4 regions of the Bacillus sp. C-3-6 genome follow, and region 4 is predicted to be linked to each of the others. Evidence: riboswitches for the same ligand, from Rfam matches in the RefSeq annotation. Region 4 holds a riboswitch; each other region holds the start of a gene.
What was found. Region 4 has a riboswitch for S-adenosylmethionine ahead of ACW0JX_RS07315 (Na+/H+ antiporter NhaC family protein). Riboswitches for the same ligand answer to the same signal wherever they lie in the genome.
Positions count from the first base shown of each region.

Region 1: linked by a shared signal. The riboswitch ahead of ACW0JX_RS15895 (hypothetical protein) and the one ahead of ACW0JX_RS07315 (Na+/H+ antiporter NhaC family protein) in region 4 are both predicted to bind S-adenosylmethionine.
Region 2: linked by a shared signal. The riboswitch ahead of ACW0JX_RS01100 (peptide ABC transporter substrate-binding protein) and the one ahead of ACW0JX_RS07315 (Na+/H+ antiporter NhaC family protein) in region 4 are both predicted to bind S-adenosylmethionine.
Region 3: linked by a shared signal. The riboswitch ahead of mtnK (S-methyl-5-thioribose kinase) and the one ahead of ACW0JX_RS07315 (Na+/H+ antiporter NhaC family protein) in region 4 are both predicted to bind S-adenosylmethionine.

Region 1 is NZ_CM137247.1:3,094,565-3,100,031, reverse strand. Features, by position in the region: gene ACW0JX_RS15910 (ECF transporter S component) at 1-573, shown strand, start outside; gene ACW0JX_RS15905 (YwiC-like family protein) at 757-1,479, shown strand; gene ACW0JX_RS15900 (hypothetical protein) at 1,512-1,703, opposite strand; SAM riboswitch class I at 1,826-1,924, shown strand; gene ACW0JX_RS15895 (hypothetical protein) at 1,965-2,282, shown strand; gene ACW0JX_RS15890 (SWIM zinc finger family protein) at 2,543-2,932, shown strand; gene ACW0JX_RS15885 (NAD(P)H-dependent oxidoreductase) at 2,956-3,531, shown strand; gene ACW0JX_RS15880 (group-specific protein) at 3,528-3,881, shown strand; gene ACW0JX_RS15875 (short-chain fatty acid transporter) at 3,922-5,268, opposite strand.
Region 2 is NZ_CM137247.1:188,980-194,446, reverse strand. Features, by position in the region: gene proC (pyrroline-5-carboxylate reductase) at 1-338, shown strand, start outside; gene ACW0JX_RS01105 (aldo/keto reductase) at 340-1,173, shown strand; SAM riboswitch class I at 1,326-1,430, shown strand; gene ACW0JX_RS01100 (peptide ABC transporter substrate-binding protein) at 1,563-3,203, shown strand; gene ACW0JX_RS01095 (peptide ABC transporter substrate-binding protein) at 3,608-5,248, shown strand; partial or broken gene ACW0JX_RS01090 (hypothetical protein) at 5,290-5,467, opposite strand, start outside.
Region 3 is NZ_CM137247.1:3,845,545-3,851,011, reverse strand. Features, by position in the region: gene ACW0JX_RS19610 (pyridoxal phosphate-dependent aminotransferase) at 1-854, opposite strand, end outside; gene ACW0JX_RS19605 (carbon-nitrogen family hydrolase) at 869-1,732, shown strand; SAM riboswitch class I at 1,804-1,945, shown strand; gene mtnK (S-methyl-5-thioribose kinase) at 2,036-3,217, shown strand; gene mtnA (S-methyl-5-thioribose-1-phosphate isomerase) at 3,214-4,275, shown strand; gene ACW0JX_RS19590 (YvrJ family protein) at 4,343-4,504, shown strand; gene ACW0JX_RS19585 (3-hydroxybutyrate dehydrogenase) at 4,535-5,311, opposite strand.
Region 4 is NZ_CM137247.1:1,408,546-1,414,012, reverse strand. Features, by position in the region: gene ACW0JX_RS07325 (PspA/IM30 family protein) at 1-89, opposite strand, end outside; gene ACW0JX_RS07320 (lmo0954 family membrane protein) at 137-493, opposite strand; gene ACW0JX_RS07315 (Na+/H+ antiporter NhaC family protein) at 676-1,992, opposite strand; SAM riboswitch class I at 2,087-2,192, opposite strand; gene ACW0JX_RS07310 (ribonuclease FAU-1 family protein) at 2,313-2,831, opposite strand; gene gltP (glutamate/aspartate:proton symporter GltP) at 2,900-4,174, opposite strand; gene ACW0JX_RS07300 (murein hydrolase activator EnvC family protein) at 4,670-5,467, shown strand, end outside.

The sequences.
Region 1 (5,467 bases), 1.7 Mb from region 4:
TTACCTTTCTATATCCGTTTTGAAAGAAAGGCGTTTGTTTCACGTGAAATTGTTCTCGTTGCTGTATTAGCAGCAATTGCAGCAGTTAGCCGCGTACCATTTTCTATTTTACCGAGTGTACAACCAACTTCTTTTGTTATTATCGTTTCTGCAATTGTGTTTGGAAGTGAAGCGGGTTTTATGATCGGTGCAACAGCAGCGATTGTGTCTAACATCTTTTTAGGGCAAGGTCCGTGGACGCCGTGGCAAATGTTTTCATGGGGTATGATTGGTTTTATAGCTGGATTATTGCGTAATACATTTTTAATGAAAAAGCTATGGGGAAGACTCCTGTACGGATTGTTTGTTGGATTTTTATTTGGCTGGATTATGAATTTCTGGGGACTTCTCGGTTTTATACGAGAGGCAACGTGGGAAACAGTCATTTCGTATTACATCGCAAGTTTTTATTTCGATTTGAGCCATGCAATTTCGAATGTTGTCTTCTTACTATTATTTAGTACTTCTTGGATTACGATTCTCACAAGATTTAAAAAGAAATACGGTATATTAGATAAGCATAACATAGCATAGAAAAGCATACTCATATAAGGTAGGGTCGCGACTTACATATTCGTTTGCCTCTTTCATGCTTCTTACATATTGTAAGGAGCATTTTTTATTGTCAAAAAATAGTCCAATATATATCCGTTACTATATAAAATTATTCGTATAATAATAGGTGAGAACTATTTTCAAAAGGGAGGTGTATAGTTAATGAAGTTAGTTATTCCGAAGCAACATGGTGCATGGGCGATGCTTGCTATACCATTTCTATTAAGTGTCATACTTGGAAAACCTACTATATATCACATTCCATTGTTTATAGCTTGGTTCTTTATCTATTTAGCTACGTATCCATTCCTTATGTACATAAAACAAAAACGAAAAAAAGAGTATTTACATGCTTCAATTGTATATTTTATTATTGCGTTCGTATTTGGGATGATTTCTCTATTATATGAATGGCGCATTCTTTTATTCGTAATAGTCATGATTCCACTATTTATAGTAAATATGCATTATGCTCGTCAAAAAAATGAAAGGGCACTATTAAATGATATTTGTGCGATCATTGTGTTTTGTGTTGGTGGGTTAATTAGTTATTATTTTTCAATGAAACAAATCGATCATACAGCATTATTCATTGCACTTATTTCATTCTTATACTTTTTAGGTAGTACGTTTTATGTGAAAACGATGATACGTGAGAAAAATAATCCGAAGTATCGTTTTATATCTTGGGGTTATCATATTCTATTAACAATCATTGTATTTGCAATTAATCCGTGGTGCTCCCTTATTTTTATACCAAGTGTCATTCGAGCCATTATATTGTATGGCAAAAAAATTTCTATTATAAAAGTAGGGATTTTAGAAATTGTGAATTCTGTATATTTTTTAATCATAACGGCAATAATTATGAAGTATGCCATTTGAAAAAACTTCCCACCTTATGATGGGAAGTTTTTTCAATCTTGTTCTAAAATGTGAACGGTGTAATCGCAGCGTTGAATAGCTTGTTCGATCGCATAAAGGGATTGCTCAATACGAGCGCGATTAAAATCTTTTTCAACAGTCTGTAATGCTTCTTCTAAACAATGTTTTGCTTCTTGTAATGATTGAAAAGAATCTTGTACATATCCGCGAGCATTTTGATGCATTTCATAATCCTCCTTGCATATTCATATATGTATAGTATGAACAGTAAAGAAGAAAATATTATTTGTTATATTTGTTTGACAATTAAAATGAAATTACGTATAGTAAGAATTAAGTGAATATTTTCTTATCCAGAGAGGTGGAGGGACTGGCCCGATGAAACCCAGCAACCGCGATGCAGGTGCTAATTCCAGCAGAACATATTTGTTCTGGGAGATAAGACGAAGATATATACGTAACTTCTTCTTATCGGAGAGGTTTTTTTGTTGCAAAAAAACCGATTACGAAAATTTATATTAAGAAGAAAGGGGTTGCGCATTGCTGTGACACTCGAAAAATACGTAAAACTGCGTAGTACAGTTTATGAATATATGATAGAGCAAGATAAGCCAATATCATTGTTAGATATTCAAGAACATATCGTTTCGCATCATGAAGGAAAATTCACGAAAAAGATGTTACATCAATTTTATTTATCAAGACTATTAGATGAACTGAAACTGGATGGGAAAATTACATTAGCTGATGAATATCTCTATACTGAAAAAGGGGTATTTTATAAGGCGAGAAAAGGGAGCTAAGCTCTCTTTTTTTAAAAATAACGGAGTATGTAGAGTAAAAGACTGCTTAAGCAGCCTGATACAGGGAATGGTGTTGAGTGTGTAGTGTCAAAAATTGAATGTGCCTGAAAGAGGCAATTCGTATCGGCTGCAAATGAAAAGAGACACCTTCGCCGAATAGGTGTCAGTCGTTTTGCAAAATAGACTTGCTATTTAACAGTTCTTAGAATAACATGCAGGGGTTTGGAAGTCAAAAGGGAATTAAAGGAAGGGGTACAATTATGTACGCTTACTTATTAAAAGATATAACGAAATGGATCCCAAAGTACGTTGTAGATAAGGGATATGAATATTATGAAGATGGACATGTAGAAGATGTTGAAATACAAGATAACAAAGTGTTTGCTTTCGTTACTGGAAATGCAGGGAATTATGAAGTAGTTATTGATCTCGAAGATTTTTCAAAAAGTAGTTGCGAATGTCCGTATGAAAATTATTGTAAACATATGGCGGCAGTTGTTTATGATATTCAAGGTGCTGGTGAGAGTGCAGTTAAAGAGAAACTGAAAGATTTAGAAAAAGAAGAGTTACTTACTGTATTAAATCGACTGTTGCAAAGTTCGAAAAACATGCAAATTGTAGAGAAGATGTTAAAGAAGGGGAAACTTTAACTTATAGAGGGAGTTGTTATGTAGTGAACGTACTAATTGTATACGCTCATCCTAGTCCTTCAAGTTTTAATGCGGCGATTTTAAATCATGTGCAAAAAGGACTACAGGAAACAAATCATTCAGTTACCGTACTTGATTTATACAAAGAACAATTTGATCCAGTCCTCGTATTTAATGAAGAGAAGAAAAGACGTGATTTAGTAAATGAAGAAGAAACAGCTCGATACAGAACGTTAGTAGAAGAAGCAGATACAATTCTATTCATCTATCCAATATGGTGGTGGGGGATGCCAGCTATTTTAAAAGGTTTTATTGACCGTATTTTCGTAGCTGAATTTGCTTATAAATATGAAGGGGCTCTGCCGAAAGGATTATTGCAAGGGAAAAAAGCGTGGGTTATTAATACGTTAGACTCGCCTCTATGGTACGTCGCATTGTTATATCGATCAGCAGATTGGATTATGATGAAGAGAGGTGTTTTACGTTTTTGTGGCATTCGTGATATAAAACGGTCAGTGTTTCAATCTGTGAAAACGAGTAAAGTATCAAAGCGCGAAAAATGGTTATTACAAATAGAAGAAAAGGCTCGTACATTATGAATGAAGTCGATCGTATTATAAACTGTTGTCAGTATGATAACGAACTTTTTCGAAAGTATATTACGTGTTTACTTCAATTGAAAAAATGCAGCGATACATTTCAACAAATTCAAATAGAGTTAAGAAATGATTATTTAATAAGAGGAATTTGTGAAAGAGAAGTAGATGAGGTAGTAAGGGGAAGTAAAGAATATGAAACATATTTTCTTCCTAAAGCGTTACAGTGGAATTTTTTGAGGGAACATCCATACTTGATTGGAAAAATTTGCGAAGATTTTTTTGCATTTGAGTCATTACATCTTACGGACATAGAGTGGAAGACAGTTATAAATTGCATGGGAAATAAATGATTTATTATGTAAAAAAGCTAGTATAAAACTAGCTTTTCGTTTAAATAAATAAGAAGCATAGACTAATGATAAAACCTGCATATAGTAAGTTCACAACGCAAAATCCCATAATGTCACGAGCACCTAAACCAGCTATCGCTAATGCTGGTAATGCCCAGAAAGGTTGAATTAAATTCGTCCAAGCATCGCCCCACGCAATGGCCATTGCAGTTTTTGCAGCAGGTACACCAAGTTCAGCGCCAGCTGGAATCATAATTGGTGCTTGCACGGCCCATTGACCGCCACCAGATGGAACGAAAATATTAACGATACCAGCACTTAAAAAAGTAAAGAGCGGGAAAGTTGATTCGTTTGAAATGCTAATAAAGAAATTAGAAATAGCTCCTCCAAGTGAAAGTCCTTCACTATTTGCTCCAATCATCATGCCCATAATTCCTGCGTAAAACGGAAATTGAAGTAAAATGCCAGAGGCACTTTTCGTAGAGTCTGAAAAAGCGCGAATATACTGAATCGGAGTGCGGTGGAAAATAAGTCCAGCAATTAATAACATAAAAATCACGATATCGAGAGTAAGATTAAATCCTTTCGTATAAAAGTAATTGAAAATATAAATGAGACCTAACAATCCAACACAAAGTGTAATAATGATGCTATTTTCCATTTTTTCAGCGAATGTATTTTTTTCTACTTCTTGAGCAGCAGCTTCTTCATGGAACACGCTAGGATCTACAGTTATCGTATGTTTTTCATCTGGATGCATCGCTTTATTAATGAGAGGCATCGTAACGAGAAAAATAATAACTGGAACGAGAGCGTATGGTGAGAATAACGTTTCTGTTATCGGAATTGCCTCTTTAATACTTCCAGCAGTCGTTTTAATTAACGTTTCACCGCCTGTTGCTAACGTAAGAGGGATAGAGGCAGAAAGACCGGCATGCCAAATGAGAAATCCAGAGTAAGAAGAGGCAATTGCTAGTCTATAATCTAATCCGTCCAGTTGCCTTGCCACTTCTTTTGCGTATAAAACAGATACAACAATTCCAAAGCCCCAGTTTATGTATGCACCAAGTAAACTTACAATGGAAATGGCAATAATACCTTGTCCATTCGTTTTCGGTAGTCTGGCAGCTTTCGTTAATCCTTTTTTAATAAGAGGAGCATTTGCTAAAGCAGATCCAGTCACGAGTACAAGTGCCATTTGCATAGAAAAGGCGAGGAGTCCCCAAATTCCATTACCCCAGTGATTAATCATTTCTACAGGTGTTTGGTGAATCGCAAACATACCAAAGCAGATAACGAAAACAGTTAGTAAACATGATAAAATAAACGGTTCTGGCAAGAAGCGTTGCACTAAGGCGACGCAACCATTTGTAAAGGAACGAAACAAAATAGATCAACCTCCTTATGTATATGTATTACAATTATTCGAGGTTATTTGGGAGATAATCTTCAATATAAAGAAAATTCAGATATTTATAAGAGTGGTAATTTATTGATAGATTGATATAGAGCCTCGTATCAGATTCTGCTTTTAATATACTAGAAGAAAAACGGTTGTAAATGGGGTAGCACTTATAGGGATAGTA
Region 2 (5,467 bases), 1.2 Mb from region 4:
TTGGTACTTCGCAACTTTGTACTGAGGAAGAAGTTCATCAGCTTACTGCAGTTACTGGAAGTGCACCAGCCTTCCTTTATTACTTTGCTGAAAGCTTAATTGAAGCAACAAAAAGTTATGGAGTCGATGAAGAAACCGCAAAACATCTTGTCATTCAAATGATTTCTGGCTCTGCTTCTATGCTCGAGCAAACGCAAAATCCAGCTAACCTCCGCGAACAAGTAACAACGCCAGGTGGTTCCACAGCTGAGGGTCTCAAAACTTTATACGAATATAATTTTTCAGAGGCAATTCAAAAAGCAGTAGAAGCAACAAACAAAAAAGCTAGGGGGAAATAATATGATTTTAACAAGTTTAAAAGATTATACAACATTACATAACGGTGTAAAAATGCCTTGGTTTGGTTTAGGTGTTTTTAAAGTAGAAGATGGTTCAGAAGTAATTGATTCTGTAAAAGCAGCAATTAAAAATAGCTACCGCAGCATCGATACTGCAGCAATCTATCAAAATGAAGAAGGCGTTGGACAAGCGATTCGTGAATCCGGTGTTTCACGTGAAGAATTATTTATTACCTCAAAAGTATGGAATAGCGATCAAGGATATGAAACAACACTTCAAGCATTTGAAACTACATTAGAGAAATTAGGTCTAGAATATTTAGATTTATATTTAGTACATTGGCCTGTAAAAGGGAAATATACTGAATCATGGAAAGCATTAGAAAAACTTTATAAAGATGGCCGTGTTCGCGCTATCGGTGTGAGTAATTTCCACATTCACCACTTACAAGACGTATTTGAAATTGCTGAAATTAAGCCAATGGTCAACCAAGTGGAATATCACCCACGTTTAGCACAAGAAGAGCTACATGCATTCTGTAAAGAACATAATATCCAGCTTGAAGCTTGGTCACCATTAATGCAAGGACAACTACTAGATAATCCAACGTTACAAGAAATTGCGACAAAATATAATAAATCAACTGCGCAAATTATTTTACGCTGGGATTTACAAAACGAAGTTGTAACAATCCCTAAATCAATTAAAGAACATCGCATTATTGAAAATGCAAACATCTTCGACTTTGAATTAAGTGCTGATGATATGAAAGCAATTCAAGCTTTAAATGAAGATCGTCGCGTTGGTCCAGATCCAGATAACTTTAACTTCTAGTAGAAAAACCACTGCCATATGCAGTGGTTTTTTTGTTTAAGAAAACTGAAAATTTAAACTATATTTCATTTGGTTGACACTTCATTATTCAAGGTGTAAGATTTTGAATTATCAAAGAAACACAAAAATTAATAAAATTTATTCGTTTACTCATTGTATCAAGAGAGGTGGAGGGACTGGCCCTTTGAAACCTCGGCAGCAGGTTCATTTTGAATACTGTGCCACTTCCTGCAAGCTTTATGCTTGAAAGATAGAATGAGGGACTTCGTTTATATACGGGTGCATAACTTGTACGTAAAAATCCCTCTTTCTCAATATGAAAAGAGGGATTTTTTATTTTTCATTTCCCTCATCATCATCCAAACTTAATTATTTAGGAGGAAAATCAAATGAAAAAGAAGTTTGTACCCGGTATTGCATCAGTTGTAGGAGTAAGTATTTTATTAACTGGTTGCGGTAGTTATAAAAACGAAGCAAGCGGAGCAAATGCAAAAGACGAGGCACCTAGTAAACAGGTTTTAAACTTATCTTCACCTACTGAAATACGAACAATGGATACGGCTCGTGCTACAGATACTGATTCTGGTCAAGTAATGAGAAACGTATTTGAAGGTTTGTATAATCTTGGTGAAGGTAACAAACCTGTTCCTGGTGTTGCAAAATCTCATGAAGTAAGTGGCGATAAAACGAAATACACATTCCATTTGCGAGATTCAAAATGGTCAAACGGCACTCCTGTTACAGCGAAAGATTTTGTGTTCGCTTGGCAACGTGCCGTAGATCCAGCAACAGCCTCTGAATATGCATTTCTATTCTTTGATATTAAAAATGCAACAAAAATTAACAACAAAGAACTTCCAGCCGACCAACTTGGTGTAAAAGCAGTTGATGACCATACTTTTGAGGTAGAATTGGAACGTCCTGTTCCGTATTTTATTAGCTTAACAGCGTTCCCAACATTTCTACCAATTAACGAGGAATTCTTTAAAGCACAAGGTGATAAGTACGCTTTAGAAGATAATACAATCTTGTACAATGGAGCTTTTACACTAAGCGATTGGAAGCACGAACAAAGCTTTAAATTTAAGAAGAACCCTACCTATTGGGATAAAGATACTGTCAAACTAGAAGAAATCAATTTTAACGTCGTAAAAGAAAAATCAACAGAAGTCAATTTATTCGAGTCAAAACAATTAGATCGTATAAAACTAACATCTGACTTCGTTGATAAATATAAAAAAGATGCCCACTTTAAAGAACGTCCAAACGTAGGCGTACAATTTTTACGTATGAATCAACAAAACAAAGTACTTCAAAACGTTTCTGCACGCCAAGCAATTGATCAAACAATTGATAGAAAATCCTTTGTAAATACGTTATTAAATGATGGCTCTACACCAACATTTGGTCTCGTTCCAAAAAACTTTGCAAAAGGACCTGAAGGAAAAGACTTCCGTACTGCAAACGGCGATTTAACAAAAGTTGATACAAAATCTGCACAAGAATTATGGAAAAAAGCTAAACAAGAGCTTGATTCTGAAAAGATAACATTAGAATTATTAACGAGTGATGCTGACCTTGATAAGAAAACTGGTGAATTCTTAAAAGGGCAACTAGAAAAGAATCTAGATGGATTAACAGTAAATATAAAACCGCAACCGCGTAAGCAACAAGTTTCGCTTTTATTAAAAGGTGACTACGAAATCGGAATTGACGGCTGGAGCCCTGACTTTGCGGATCCAATTACATTCCTTGAGCTATTTACAACGAATAACCCTTATAACTTAGATCATTACTCTAATAAGGAATTCGACGAAACAATAGCAAAAGTGAAAACAACTTTAGCTGGTGATGAAAAAGCTCGCTGGGAAGCATTACTAGAATCCGAGAAAATATTATTTAAAGACTCTGTTATCGCTCCTCTTTATCAAAAAGGCGAATCTTATTTAGAACGTTCTTATGTGAAAAGAATTGTGCAAGTAGACTTTGCGGGTCAATTAAACTTCAAGTGGGCAAAAATTGAAAAATAAAGTAAAACCGTAATAAGTGGGGGTTCTTCATCCCCACTTATTATTAGCCCACACCAATTGTTTTTTTAGCAAAATATATTAAAAGTAGGTTCTCTCACACAAGAGAATTTACTTTTTTAATATATTATTCCAAGAAATTAACATTCTATTTTTATTATTGACATATAGTTCTTTCCAGTGTTAATATTCTAAATAATCAAAGAAACAAAATATTTCACCATCAAAATATAATGTCTACTAAGTTGAAACATATAACGATAGATTATAGCTCAACATGTATATACATATAGGACACCTGATTACCTATAAACAAATATTTATAATAGGTTCTATCTCCTTCTATAGCTACTTCAAGACAGGGACATTATGACGTTACGAACAACACATTTAGGGAGGAACGAACAATGAAGAAAAAAGTTGTACCTGTTGTTGCATCTGTTTTAGGGGCAAGTCTATTACTAACTGCTTGCGGGGGAAATAAAGATAATGCAGGCGGAGCGAAAGCAAACGATAAAGTACCTGATAAACAAGCAATTAACTTATCATTCGCTTCAGAAATTCCAACAATGGATGTTGCAAAAGCAACGGATGGGGAATCCATGAATGTAATGCGCAATGTTTTTGAAGGTTTATATACAATGGGAGAAGATAATAAACCGATTCCTGGTGTTGCTGAGTCGGTTGACATTAGTCCCGATAAAACAAAATATACATTCCATCTGCGTGATTCAAAATGGTCAAACGGTACTCCTGTTACAGCAAAGGACTTCGTCTTTGCTTGGCAACGTGCCGTAAATCCTGATACAGCAGCTGAATACGCATTCTTATTCTTCGATGTACAGAATGCGAAACAAATAAACCAAAAACAATTACCAATTGATCAACTAGGGGTCAAAGCTGTTGATGACAAAACGTTAGAAGTACAACTAGACCGTCCTGTTCCTTACTTCTTAAGCTTAACGACATTCTCAACATTCTTGCCAATTAATGAAGAGTACTTAAAGTCTCAGGGCGATAAATACGGTTTAGAAACAAATCATTTAATTTACAACGGTGCTTTCACATTAGATAACTGGAAACACGAACAAAGTTTCCAATTGAAGAAAAACCCTAACTATTGGGATGCTAAAACGGTAAAATTAGAAGAAATCAACTTCAATGTCGTTAAAGATAAGTCTACAGAAGTGAACTTATATGATTCAGGACAAATTGATCGCGTTGCTTTAACTGCAGAGTTTGTTGATAAATATAAGAGCGATCCAAACTTCAAGGAACGCGCTGAAGTCGGCATTCAATTCTTACGACTAAATCAGAAAAATGAAACATTAAAAAATCAACATGCACGCCTTGCTATTAACGGCGCAATGAATAAAAAGGCTTACGTAGAAACAATTTTAAATAACGGTGCTATTCCAGCTGAAGGAATGGTTCCTGCGAAATTTGCAAAGAGTCCAGAAGGCAATGACTTCCGTAAAGAAAATGGAAATCTAGTCAAGGATGATGTGAAAACAGCGAAAGAAAACTGGAAAAAAGCAAAACAAGAACTTGGTACTGACAAAGTAACAATCGAACTATTAACAAGTGACAATGCTTTAGCTAAAAAGACTGGTGAATATTTAAAAGGTGAATTAGAAAAAAACCTAGATGGATTAACAGTGAATTTAAAACCACAACCACGTAAACAACAGTTGAAACTACTATTAAGTGGTGACTATGAAATTGGTATTGACGGCTGGGGCCCTGACTTCGCTGATCCAATTACATTCTTAGATTTATTTACAACAGATAGTGCTTATAACTTCGATAAATACTCTAACAAAGAGTACGATGAGCTAATTCATAAAGTGAAAACAGATTTAGCTGGCAATGAAAAAGCACGCTTTGAAGCAATGAAGCAAGCTGAAAAAATTCTATTACAAGACGGCGCTGTCGCTCCTTTATACCAACAAGGTCGTTCTTACTTACAACGCTCTTTCATTAAAGGACTTGTAACGACTGACTTCGGCGGTGAATTTAACTACAAGTGGACAGAAGTTGCAAAATAACAAAAGTAAAAAGGTATCCTACGAAGGATACCTTTTTACTTTTATACAACTTTAACTACAGAGCTTCTTCTTCCCTTTATCATTCCTTTTATAGCTAAAGTCTTCACTGCTACTAATTGTGTAACCAATACAATAACTAATAATGAAATAATATTTCTCTCTAAACTAACTCCTCCGAATATTATTGTATAATAGCCATTTGCTGCATATGTTACTTGA
Region 3 (5,467 bases), 2.4 Mb from region 4:
GCTTCGCGAGCAGCATCTTGAATTGCACCAAAAATACTAACATACATATGATCTTGCAATAGGTTAATGGTTTCGATGACACTTTCATTTCCAACTGCAAAAGCAATACGCCAGCCAGCCATATTGAAAGTTTTTGATAACGTGTAAATTTCAATTCCTATATCTTTCGCACCATCTGCTTGCAAGAAACTAACAGGTTTTTGACCATCAAATCCGATAGCACCGTAAGCGAAATCGTGAACAACTAATATATTATGTTTATTAGCAAAATGAATGGTTGTATCAAAAAAATCTTTTGATGCAGTAGCACCTGTAGGGTTATTTGGATAGTTTAAAAACATTAACTTTGCCCGTTCAGCGATAGAGTCGTCAATTTTTTTATAATCCGGTAAAAAATGATTTTCTGCAATAAGCGGCATGGTTTCAAAGTGTGCCTTTGCTAAGGCAACCCCAGATAAATAATCTGGATAGCCTGGATCCGGAACGAGAATTGTATCACCAGGATTTGTAAAACAAATTGGTAATTCTACTAGTCCAGCCTTCCCACCAAACAAAATAGCAACTTCAGTTTTTGGGTTTAATTCGACGCCGTACTCACGTTTATAGAATGTAGTCACGGCTTCCTTTAAGCTTTCATGTCCGCGAAATGGCGGATATTTATGATGAATGGTCTTTTCGGCAGCATCTTGTAAAGCTTTTACGATATGCTGCGGTGTTGGTTGATCTGGATTACCTTGACCTAGATTAATAACATCGTGACCAGCTGCAACGACTTTGTTAACTTTTGCAACAAGTGAAGCGAAAAATTGTGTTGGCAATGATGTTACTATCTCAGAAGGTTGAAATAATTTCATACTTTCCACCTCTTTTGAAAGTTGTTACAATTCTAGTGACAAATGATATAATCTTTCCAGTATTTTGTAAAGAAAAAAATAAGAATGGGGCTGAAAAAATGAAAGTCGCATGTATTCAAATGGATATTGTTTTTGGAGATGTAGAAAAAAATATTGAGAATGCTAAAAATAAAATAAGCGAAGCTATGAAGGAAAGGCCAGATGTTATCGTCTTACCAGAACTATGGACAACAGGATATGATTTAACGAGACTTTCTGAAATTGCAGATAGGGATGGAGTGGAAACGAAAGAAAAGTTAATAGAATGGGCGAAGCAATATGATGTACATATTGTTGGTGGTTCTATAGCAAAGCAAACAGAGCAAGGCGTTACAAATACGATGTATGTTGTAAATAATGAAGGACAGCTAGTCAACGAATATAGTAAAGTACATTTATTTCAGCTTATGGATGAACATAAATATTTAATAGCCGGTAATGGTACGGGCGAATTTAAGCTGGATGATGTTGAATGCGCTGGAACAATTTGTTATGATATTCGTTTTCCAGAGTGGATGCGTGTCCATACTGCTAAAGGGGCAAAAGTATTATTTGTTGTAGCTGAATGGCCATTAGTTCGTTTAGCACATTGGCGTTTGCTATTGCAAGCAAGAGCAGTTGAAAATCAGTGTTATGTTGTTGCATGTAATAGAGCAGGAAAGGATCCAAATAATGTATTTGCGGGTCATTCTTTAATTGTGGACCCTTGGGGTGAAGTTGTAGTAGAGGCGAATGAAGAGGAATCAATTTTATTTGGAGAGCTTGAATTCGAGAAAATTAAAGAAGTACGTAAAGGAATTCCAGTTTTTGCGGATCGCCGTCCAGAATTATACAAATAAAATGTTGACAAGTGATTTTTATTCTTGGTATAGTCTTCAACATAAAGTTAAAAATTCAAAAAATTATACAACTCTTATCAAGAGCAGGTGGAGGGATTTGGCCCGATGAAGCCCAGCAACCGACCGTAATACCATTGTGAAATGGGGCGTTTATTACGCCAAAAGGCACGGTGCTAATTCCAGCAGAAAGTAAAACTTTCTGGCAGATAAGAGGGGAGAAGATAAACTTCAAACCTCTTTCTTAGTGGAAAGAGGTTTTTCTATGTTAGAAAAACCTCTGAATTTAAAAAGGGGGAGAAGACGATGGGATATTATTCATTAACAGAAATAACAGCTGTACAATATGCGAAAGATCATGGCTATTTTGAAGCGAAGGCAAATGTCGTTTGTCATGAAATTGGAGACGGAAACTTAAATTACGTGTTCAAATTAGATGATGGAGAGAAATCAATTATAATAAAACAAGCACTGCCTTATGCGAAAGTAGTTGGTGAAAGCTGGCCATTGTCTATAAAAAGAGCAACGATTGAAAGCAAGGCATTACAAATTTTTGCGCAGTATGTACCGGATTATGTTCCAGTAGTGTACAGTCATGATGAAGAGTTAGCGATAACGGTAATAGAAGACTTATCAAGACTAACAATTACAAGAAAAGGATTAATAGACGGAGAAGAATATCCGCTTTTATCCCAGCATATCGGCCGTTTTCTAGCACATGTTTTATTTTACACTTCAGATTTTGGTTTACAGTCAGAAGAGAAGAGGGTACTAGAAGGTACCTTTGTAAATCCGGACCTTTGTAAAATTACAGAGGAATTAGTGTTTACAGATCCGTTTGGACATTATGATACAAATGATTATGAGCCAGATTTACAGCTCGTGGTTGATGAACTTTGGAGTGATAAAACTTTAAAACTAAAAGTAGCACAATATAAATATAAGTTCTTAACAAGAAAAGAAACTCTTATTCATGGTGATTTACATACTGGTAGTATTTTTTCGTCACCTTCTGAAACGAAAGTGATTGATCCAGAATTTGCGACATATGGCCCATTTGGATTTGACATAGGTCAATTTATTGCAAATCTATTATTAAATGCTTTATCTAGAGAAGAAGAGAAAAGAAGTGTACTATTTTTCCATATAGAAAAGACGTGGAGTTATTTTGTAGAAACTTTTACAAAGTTATGGATTGGAGAAGGTGTAGAAGCATATACGAAAGAAAAACAATGGTTACCAATTATTTTGCAAAATATCTTTACTGATGCAGTTGGATTTGCCGGATGTGAACTGATTCGTAGAACAATTGGTTTAGCTCATGTAGCAGATTTAGATGAAATAGAAAATAAAGAAACAAGAATTCAAGCTAAGAAACAAGCGCTATCCTTAGGTAAAGAACTAATAAAATATGAATCTAAAAGTGCTGATATTCAACTGTTTCGAACATTATTTCAACAGACAGTTTCAGGGGGCGTAAAAGCGTGAGTACAATTGTTACTGTTCCGAGATCTGTAAGCTGGAAAGGTGATGCAATTGCGGTATTAAATCAAACGAAATTGCCGCATAGCACAGAATACAAAACATTGACGACTATTGAAGAGGTTTGGAAAAGCATCGTAATGTTAGAAGTACGAGGAGCGCCTGCAATTGGAATTGTAGCTGCATTTGGCTTGGCGCTTGCATCAAAAAAATATAGCACTGTACATATTGAAGAATTTCAAAAGAAGTTTAATAGAGATTGTAATTATTTAGGAACGTCACGCCCGACAGCAGTAAATTTATTTTGGGCAATTGATCGTATGAGAGAATCTATTCGAGAGATTACTACAATAAAAGAAGCACAAAAAACATTAGAAGAAGAAGCGCTTCGCATTCAGCAGGAAGATGAAGAGGTCTGCCGAAATATTGGGGAATATGCGTTAACATGTTTTAAAGATGGCGATAATATTTTAACAATCTGTAACGCTGGAAGTATCGCAACTGCCAGATATGGAACTGCATTAGCTCCCTTTTATATTGGAAAAGAGAAAGGTGTGCGTTTACATGTATATGCGTGTGAAACGAGACCAGTTTTACAAGGTGGTCGCTTAACGACCTGGGAATTGAAGCAAGCAAATATTGATGTGACCCTTATTACAGATAATACTGCAGCTCATGCTATTCAAACGAAAGAAATAAATGCAATTATTGTAGGGGCGGATCGAATTGTCGCAAATGGAGATACGGCAAATAAAATAGGGACAATGAATTTAGCTATTTTAGCAAAGTACTTTGATATCCCATTTTATGTTGCTGCGCCACTGTCAACATTTGATGTTACGAAAGAAACTGGAGCCGAAATAATTATTGAAGAAAGAGATGAAACAGAAGTTACGAAAATCTTTGGAAAACAAGTAGCACCAATTGGAACGAATGTTTATAACCCTGCATTTGACGTAACACCGAACGAATTAATTACAGGAATTATTACTGAGAAAGGTATTATAAGCGGGGATTATAAACGAGAAATTGCATCATTATTTGAAAAACAGGCTAATACATAATAGCTTGTTTTTTTATGCCTAAATGCATTGTTTTCTCTTACTTATATAATGAAAGGAGGAGAAGAGGATGGAAGAGTGGATCAAGATGATAGGTAATGTAGGGTTTCCAATTGTTGTAACATTATATTTACTCCACCGTATTGAAAGTAAATTAGAGGGGGGAATTGTTGCAATTGAGAAGCTCCCGCGGCAATTACTAAAGTACGAAGATCCTCGCAATAAAAAATAAAGTTTGCTCTTCTTGAGCAAACTTTATTTTTTATTGAGCAGTATAGCCACCATCGATAACGACAGCTTGACCAGTAATACCTTTAGCTTTTTCACTCGCTAAAAACATAGCATAATCAGCGATTTCTTGTACTTGTAATAAGCGCTTTTGTGGGACGAGTGGATAAATAACATCTTCTAAAACATTTTCAAGTGGTACATTTCGTGTAGTAGCTAAGTCTTGTAGTTGATTACGTACAAGAGGGGTATCGACATAACCAGGGCAAAGGGCATTAACAGTAATACCATGCGTAGCACCTTCTAAAGCGGCAACTTTTGTTAATCCAATTACGCCATGTTTTGCACTATTGTAGGCAGCTTTTTCAGCAAACCCGACAAGGCCGTTAATAGAAGCGACATTAATAATACGACCATATTTTTGTTGTTTCATAATCGGAAAGGCATGCTTAATTGCGATAAACGGAGCAATTTGCATAATTTGAATTAGTAGCTCAAACTTTTCCGTTGGAAAGTCTTCAATGGGTGAAACGTGTTGCATTCCTGCGTTGTTAATTAATATATCTAATGAACCGAAATGACTAACTGTTTGAGAAATTGATGCTGTAATTTCCTCTTCAGATGTAACGTCACATTTTAAACCGATAGCTTGAAAACCCTCACTTTGCAATTGCTCAGCAGCTTCTTTCGCACGTTCTTCAAGACGATCAGTAATCACAACTTTTGCACCTTCTTTTGCAAAAGTATTTCCCATTTCATATCCAATACCACTCGCAGCACCTGTTAAAAAGACAACTCGATTTGTAACCATGATGAAAAACATCCCTTCATAATAAAGTTTTCATAGTGCTCTATTTAGAGAGGTTATAATGAAAATCCTGCAAACATTTGGAAAAAATATCGTTAGCTATCTTGTTTTGCAAAATAGTCTTTGCTATACTATTTTGTAAAGCAAGATACTTACACT
Region 4 (5,467 bases):
ATTGGATTTTTTCTTTCCTTCTCATCTAACACGTTATGAAAATCAGCTAAAATTGCATCGCGTACACGTCCGAATAAAGATTGTTTCATTATAAATCTTCCTCTCTTCTACTTTATTTATAATTTGATTTATTGTTTTAGTTTTTCATTAATTTGTTCCACTCATCTTCAAAGTTGCTATATGGTTTAGAACTTTCTGGAGCAGATTCAACAACTACATCTTTTTCTTTTTTCCACTCACGGTATCCGTAGTATAAAACCACTAAAGCAGCGATACCGATTAATGCTGGTGAATGAGAAAGCGCAATGGATAAACCGATTAAACCAACAATACCCCAAGCTAACTTTCCAAAAAATGACTTAGCTCGCACAAATGATTTATAGCTCCAATATACAACTCCTGCTCCGATTGCGAATCCTACAATACCAGCAAGACTACCAAGAGCAATTAAAGCCAAAATACCGGCTGCGATAAACGCTAGAAATTGTTTCATCTTGTGCTTGCCTCCCTTCGATTTGATACTCTTATCTTAACTATTTTTTCATCTTTCCATAACGAGCTTAAGAACCGTTTTTAACTCAGACTTAAGACCGAGTCATATTCAGCCCTTTACGCAAAAAAACGTGCAGAGTTTATTCTCTGCACGTTTTTTTAATTACTAACATTCATATTAAATTAAGCTGTTTTATGATACTCTTTTTTCTCAGCTACTTTCGAAAATCTTGGAAATCCAATTAAAATAGAAACAATCCCACATACTCCAACTAAGATTGGATAAAATGCATATGGCAACAATTCAACCGGAGATAACGCTGCAAATCCTGCTGCCGTTAACATTTGGGCACCGTACGGAATTAATCCTTGTACACAACATGAGAAAAGATCTAATACACTCGCTGATTTACGAGGGTCTATTTCATATTGATCTGCAATATTTTTTGCAAGCGGGCCTGTAAAGATAATCGAAATCGTATTATTCGCTGTACACATATTCGTCATACTTACTAAACCAGCAATACCAAATTCTGCACCTTTTTTCGAACGAATATTACGTGTTAATACATTCATTAAATATTGAATACCACCATTATATTGGATTAATTCAACCATACCGCCAATTAATATAGCAAGTAATACTAACTCCATCATACCGCCCATTCCAGTCGTTACACTTTTAAAGAAACTTTCTAACGTGTAACTTCCATCTATAAGACCGATAACACCAGATAATACAGTTCCACCAGTTAATACAATAAGTACATTCCAGCCAAGTAGCGCTGTAATAAGTACTCCTGCGTACGGTAAAATCTTTATCCAATCAAAGCTATGTGCTTTAATTTGCGTGTCACTTCCTGAAGTAACTATTACTAATAGTACAATTGTAATAATAGCCGCTGGTAACACAATTAAAAAATTCGTTTTAAACTTATCTTTCATTTCTGTTCCTTGTGAACGAACAGCTGCGATTGTTGTATCTGAAATAAATGATAAATTATCACCAAACATCGCTCCCCCAACAACAGTAGCCATTGCAAGCGCAATTGAGATATCAGTTTGACCACTAATACCTACAGCAATCGGCGCTAATGCTGCAATTGTTCCCATTGAAGTTCCCATTGCTAATGAAATAAATGCACCAATAACAAAGATTCCAGCTACGATAAATCCTGGCGGTAAAATAGTTAACGCTAAATTAACAGTTGAGTCTACTCCGCCCATTCCTTTAGCCGTTTCAGAAAATGCACCTGCAAGCACAAAAATTAATACCATAATCATAATATCCGGATTTCCTGCACCTTTAGCGAACCGCTCGACTTTCACATTAAAACTTTCTTTACGATTCATCACTAAAGCGACTCCTACAGCAATTGAAATTGCTACAAGTATCGGCAATTTATAGAAATCACCTGTAATAATTCCAGAACCAATAAATAGCGCCAAAAATATCCCAAGTGGTAATAAAGCTAAACCATTTCCTCTCGTTTCTTTCAAAGTACCATCTCTCCCTAGTTTCAACCTTTTTCTAATGAATAACAAAAGACCTCTTCCGATGAGAAGAGGTCTTATACATCTATAAGAAACGCTCTTCTCATCTTTCAAGCACATGCTTGCTGGATTTGGCACAGCACTCTGAAATCGAGTCCGCTGCCGAGGCATCGTAGGGCCAGTCCCTCCGCCTCTCTTTATAAGAAGGTTTCATATTTATTTTTTAATAATAATTTCTTCCCTAACTTTACTCGCTTACAAAACAAAAGTCAATTATTTTTTGTATAGATTTTTTTGGTAATTATACAAAAATTTGAATACAATAATCATTTTAACTTTTCGATTTCTTCTTCCAATATTGAAATCCAATAAAATTCACTATTTTTTATTGCTGCTAATATCCATTTCGTAGTGTACCAAGCTAACTCATACTCTTCCTTCGTGACATCGCCACTTTTATAAGCATCCTCTAGCTCCTCTTCATCTAATACATACACCTTACCGCTAGGTAATAATACTACATCTAAATATAAATCATCAAAATACGGTAAACCACGATCGTCTATTTCATATTCTTTCGTCACATCAATATAATATTGCACTAAATTGTGCCTATCATCTAACATAGCTGTAATCGCAAAGTTCTTTCCATTAATGAAATATTGAACCCACGTATACCCATCACTTGCAATACAAATTTCTTTACCATCATATTCTTTACAACTAGGCTCTCTCACCTTTTTTATATCCAGTATTCCGAGCATTCCCTCTTCCACTTGCTTAAGCCTATAACTCTTTTCTATTAGTCTTTTCCACGAAGAACCGTCACCATATTTACGTTTCATTATGTATACTCCTCTTCTATATACAGAAAAGCTCCCACATATTATGTGAGAGCTTGTTCATATTATAATTAAGCAGCTTGACCCTTTTCAGAAATCTCTTTTAAATAAGCTTGTCCTTTTTCAGCGTCATATTGACCTTCCCACTTAGACATAACTACAGCTGCTAAAGAGTTTCCTACAACGTTAACTGCTGTACGAGCCATATCTAAAATACGGTCAATACCAGCAATGAACGCTAAACCTTCAGGTGGAATACCTACTGTACCAAGTGTCGCTAATAATACAACGAATGATACGCCCGGTACACCTGCGATACCTTTTGATGTAACCATTAATACAAGTAATAATGTAATTTGTTGTGTAATAGATAAATCAATACCGTACATTTGCGCCAAGAAAATAGCCGCAATTGCTTGATATAAAGTTGATCCATCTAAGTTAAATGAATAACCTGTCGGAATAACGAAAGATGTAATTGCTTTCGGACAACCGAATTTCTCCATTTTCTCCATGATTTTTGGTAAAACTGTTTCTGAGCTTGCTGTAGAATACGCTAAGATCAGCTCGTCTTTTAAAATCTTAAAGAATTGGAAAATGTTAATTCCAAATATTTTCGCTGTAAGTCCTAAGACAACTACGACGAAGAAGATCATTGCCCCATATACGACAATTAGCAATTTCCCTAATGGAATTAATGAAGCAAGACCAAATGTAGAAACTGTAACACCAATTAGTGCAAACACACCAAATGGTGCAAATTTCATAACTTGGTTTGTTACATAAAACATTGCGTCAGCTACACCTTGGAAAAATTGAAGAACTGGTCTTCCTCTTTCACCAATTGCTGCTACACCTAAACCAAATAGTACAGAGAAGAAGATAATAGCAAGCATATCTCCGTCAGCCAATGACTTCATAATGTTTGTTGGAACAATATTTACAAACGTATCTGCAAATGAATGACTTTGTACTTGCTCTGTCGTATGTGTATATTTCGAAATATCTGTCTTTGTTAACTGCTCCATATTTACGCCTTTTCCTGGTTGGAAAATATTCGCTATTAATAGACCAACAATAATTGCAATTGTTGTAATAATTTCAAAGTAAATAATTGTTTTTCCGCCTAGTCGACCTAGTTTTTTAACATCGCCAACACCAGCAACCCCAACAACAATACTTGCTACAACAATCGGTACAACGATCATTTTAATTAATCGGATGAAAATATCACCAATTGGTTGTAAGTACTTCACAACAGCTGGATTATCAAAGAAAATCGCCCCAACCGCAATACCAAGCGCAAGCCCTATTAATATTTGCCATGCAAGTCCTATTCTTTTCATATTTGTTGTAACCCCCTCTTCGATGTGTCACTCTATCTCTCATTCTATCTCTATAAAACTAAGAAATTAAGAGTATTACATATTATTCGACAATTCACTACATTTTGTCCCTGTTAAAAATCATAAATCAAAATTTAAAATCTGACAACAAAATAACTTTGCCCGAATGCAAATAATTTTCTTGACAAAAAATAAACCCATGTTAGAAAACCTCACATGAGAACGATTCCTTACTAGTGTTTTATTAGCTTTCTAAGTACTATTTCACTCCATAAAAACTATTACTTTCCTCCTGTATTTTACAGACAAATCCCAAAATATACCTTTATTACAGCCATAAATAAAATGTAAGTACTATGACAATTAAAGTTGAAAAATGATAAATTCCGACAAAACTTAGCAATTTTATAAAGTTTTCTTTACATTATGATTACAACGATAGACACTCTTCTTCTTATGATATATAACATTCATAGGGAAAGGAGTCAGACAACTATGAAAAAGAAATTTGCAGCGTTTAGTGTTTTAGCAGCAGGAACGATATTTGCTTCCCCGTTACTTTCACCCGTATACGCTGAAACAAATCAAGATAAATTATCTAACATTCAATCTGAATTAGAAGGCAAACAAAGTGACTTACAAAATAAATCAGTCGAGAAAGAACAAATAGAAAAAGAAATTCAAGAATTACAGAAGAAAATCGATGAATTAACTACTTCTATTAATAAAAACGAGGCTGAATTAAACGATACAAAAAAAGAAATTAGCAAAACACAACAAGTAATTACTGACAAAAAGAAACATATAGAACAATTACAAACAAACATAGATACACGTCAGGAAGTTATTAAACAACGATTACAATCTATGCAAGAAAAACCGCGTACAAATATCATTACAGAAGTATTAACAAACTCTACAAACATTGCTGATCTTGTTGATAATATGTACTCCGTAAGTTTAATATTAAACAACGATACAGATATTGTAAAAAAACAAACATCTGATCAAAATGCTGTAACTACAGAAAAAGAAGCTGTTGAGAAAAAAGAACAACAACTGAAAGAATCTGAGCAAAAACTAGAACAAAAACAACAAGAATTACAAAATAACCAACAGCAGCAACAGACTCTTATTAACGATCTACATACGAAAGTAGCAAAAGTAGATTCAGAGATTGAAGGATTAGAAGAATCCAAAGGCATTTTAGAAAATCAACGTCAAGCTGTGCAAAAAGCAATTGAAGAAGAAAAACGGGCCGAAGAAGCTCGTAAAGCGGAAGAAGCTCGCCAG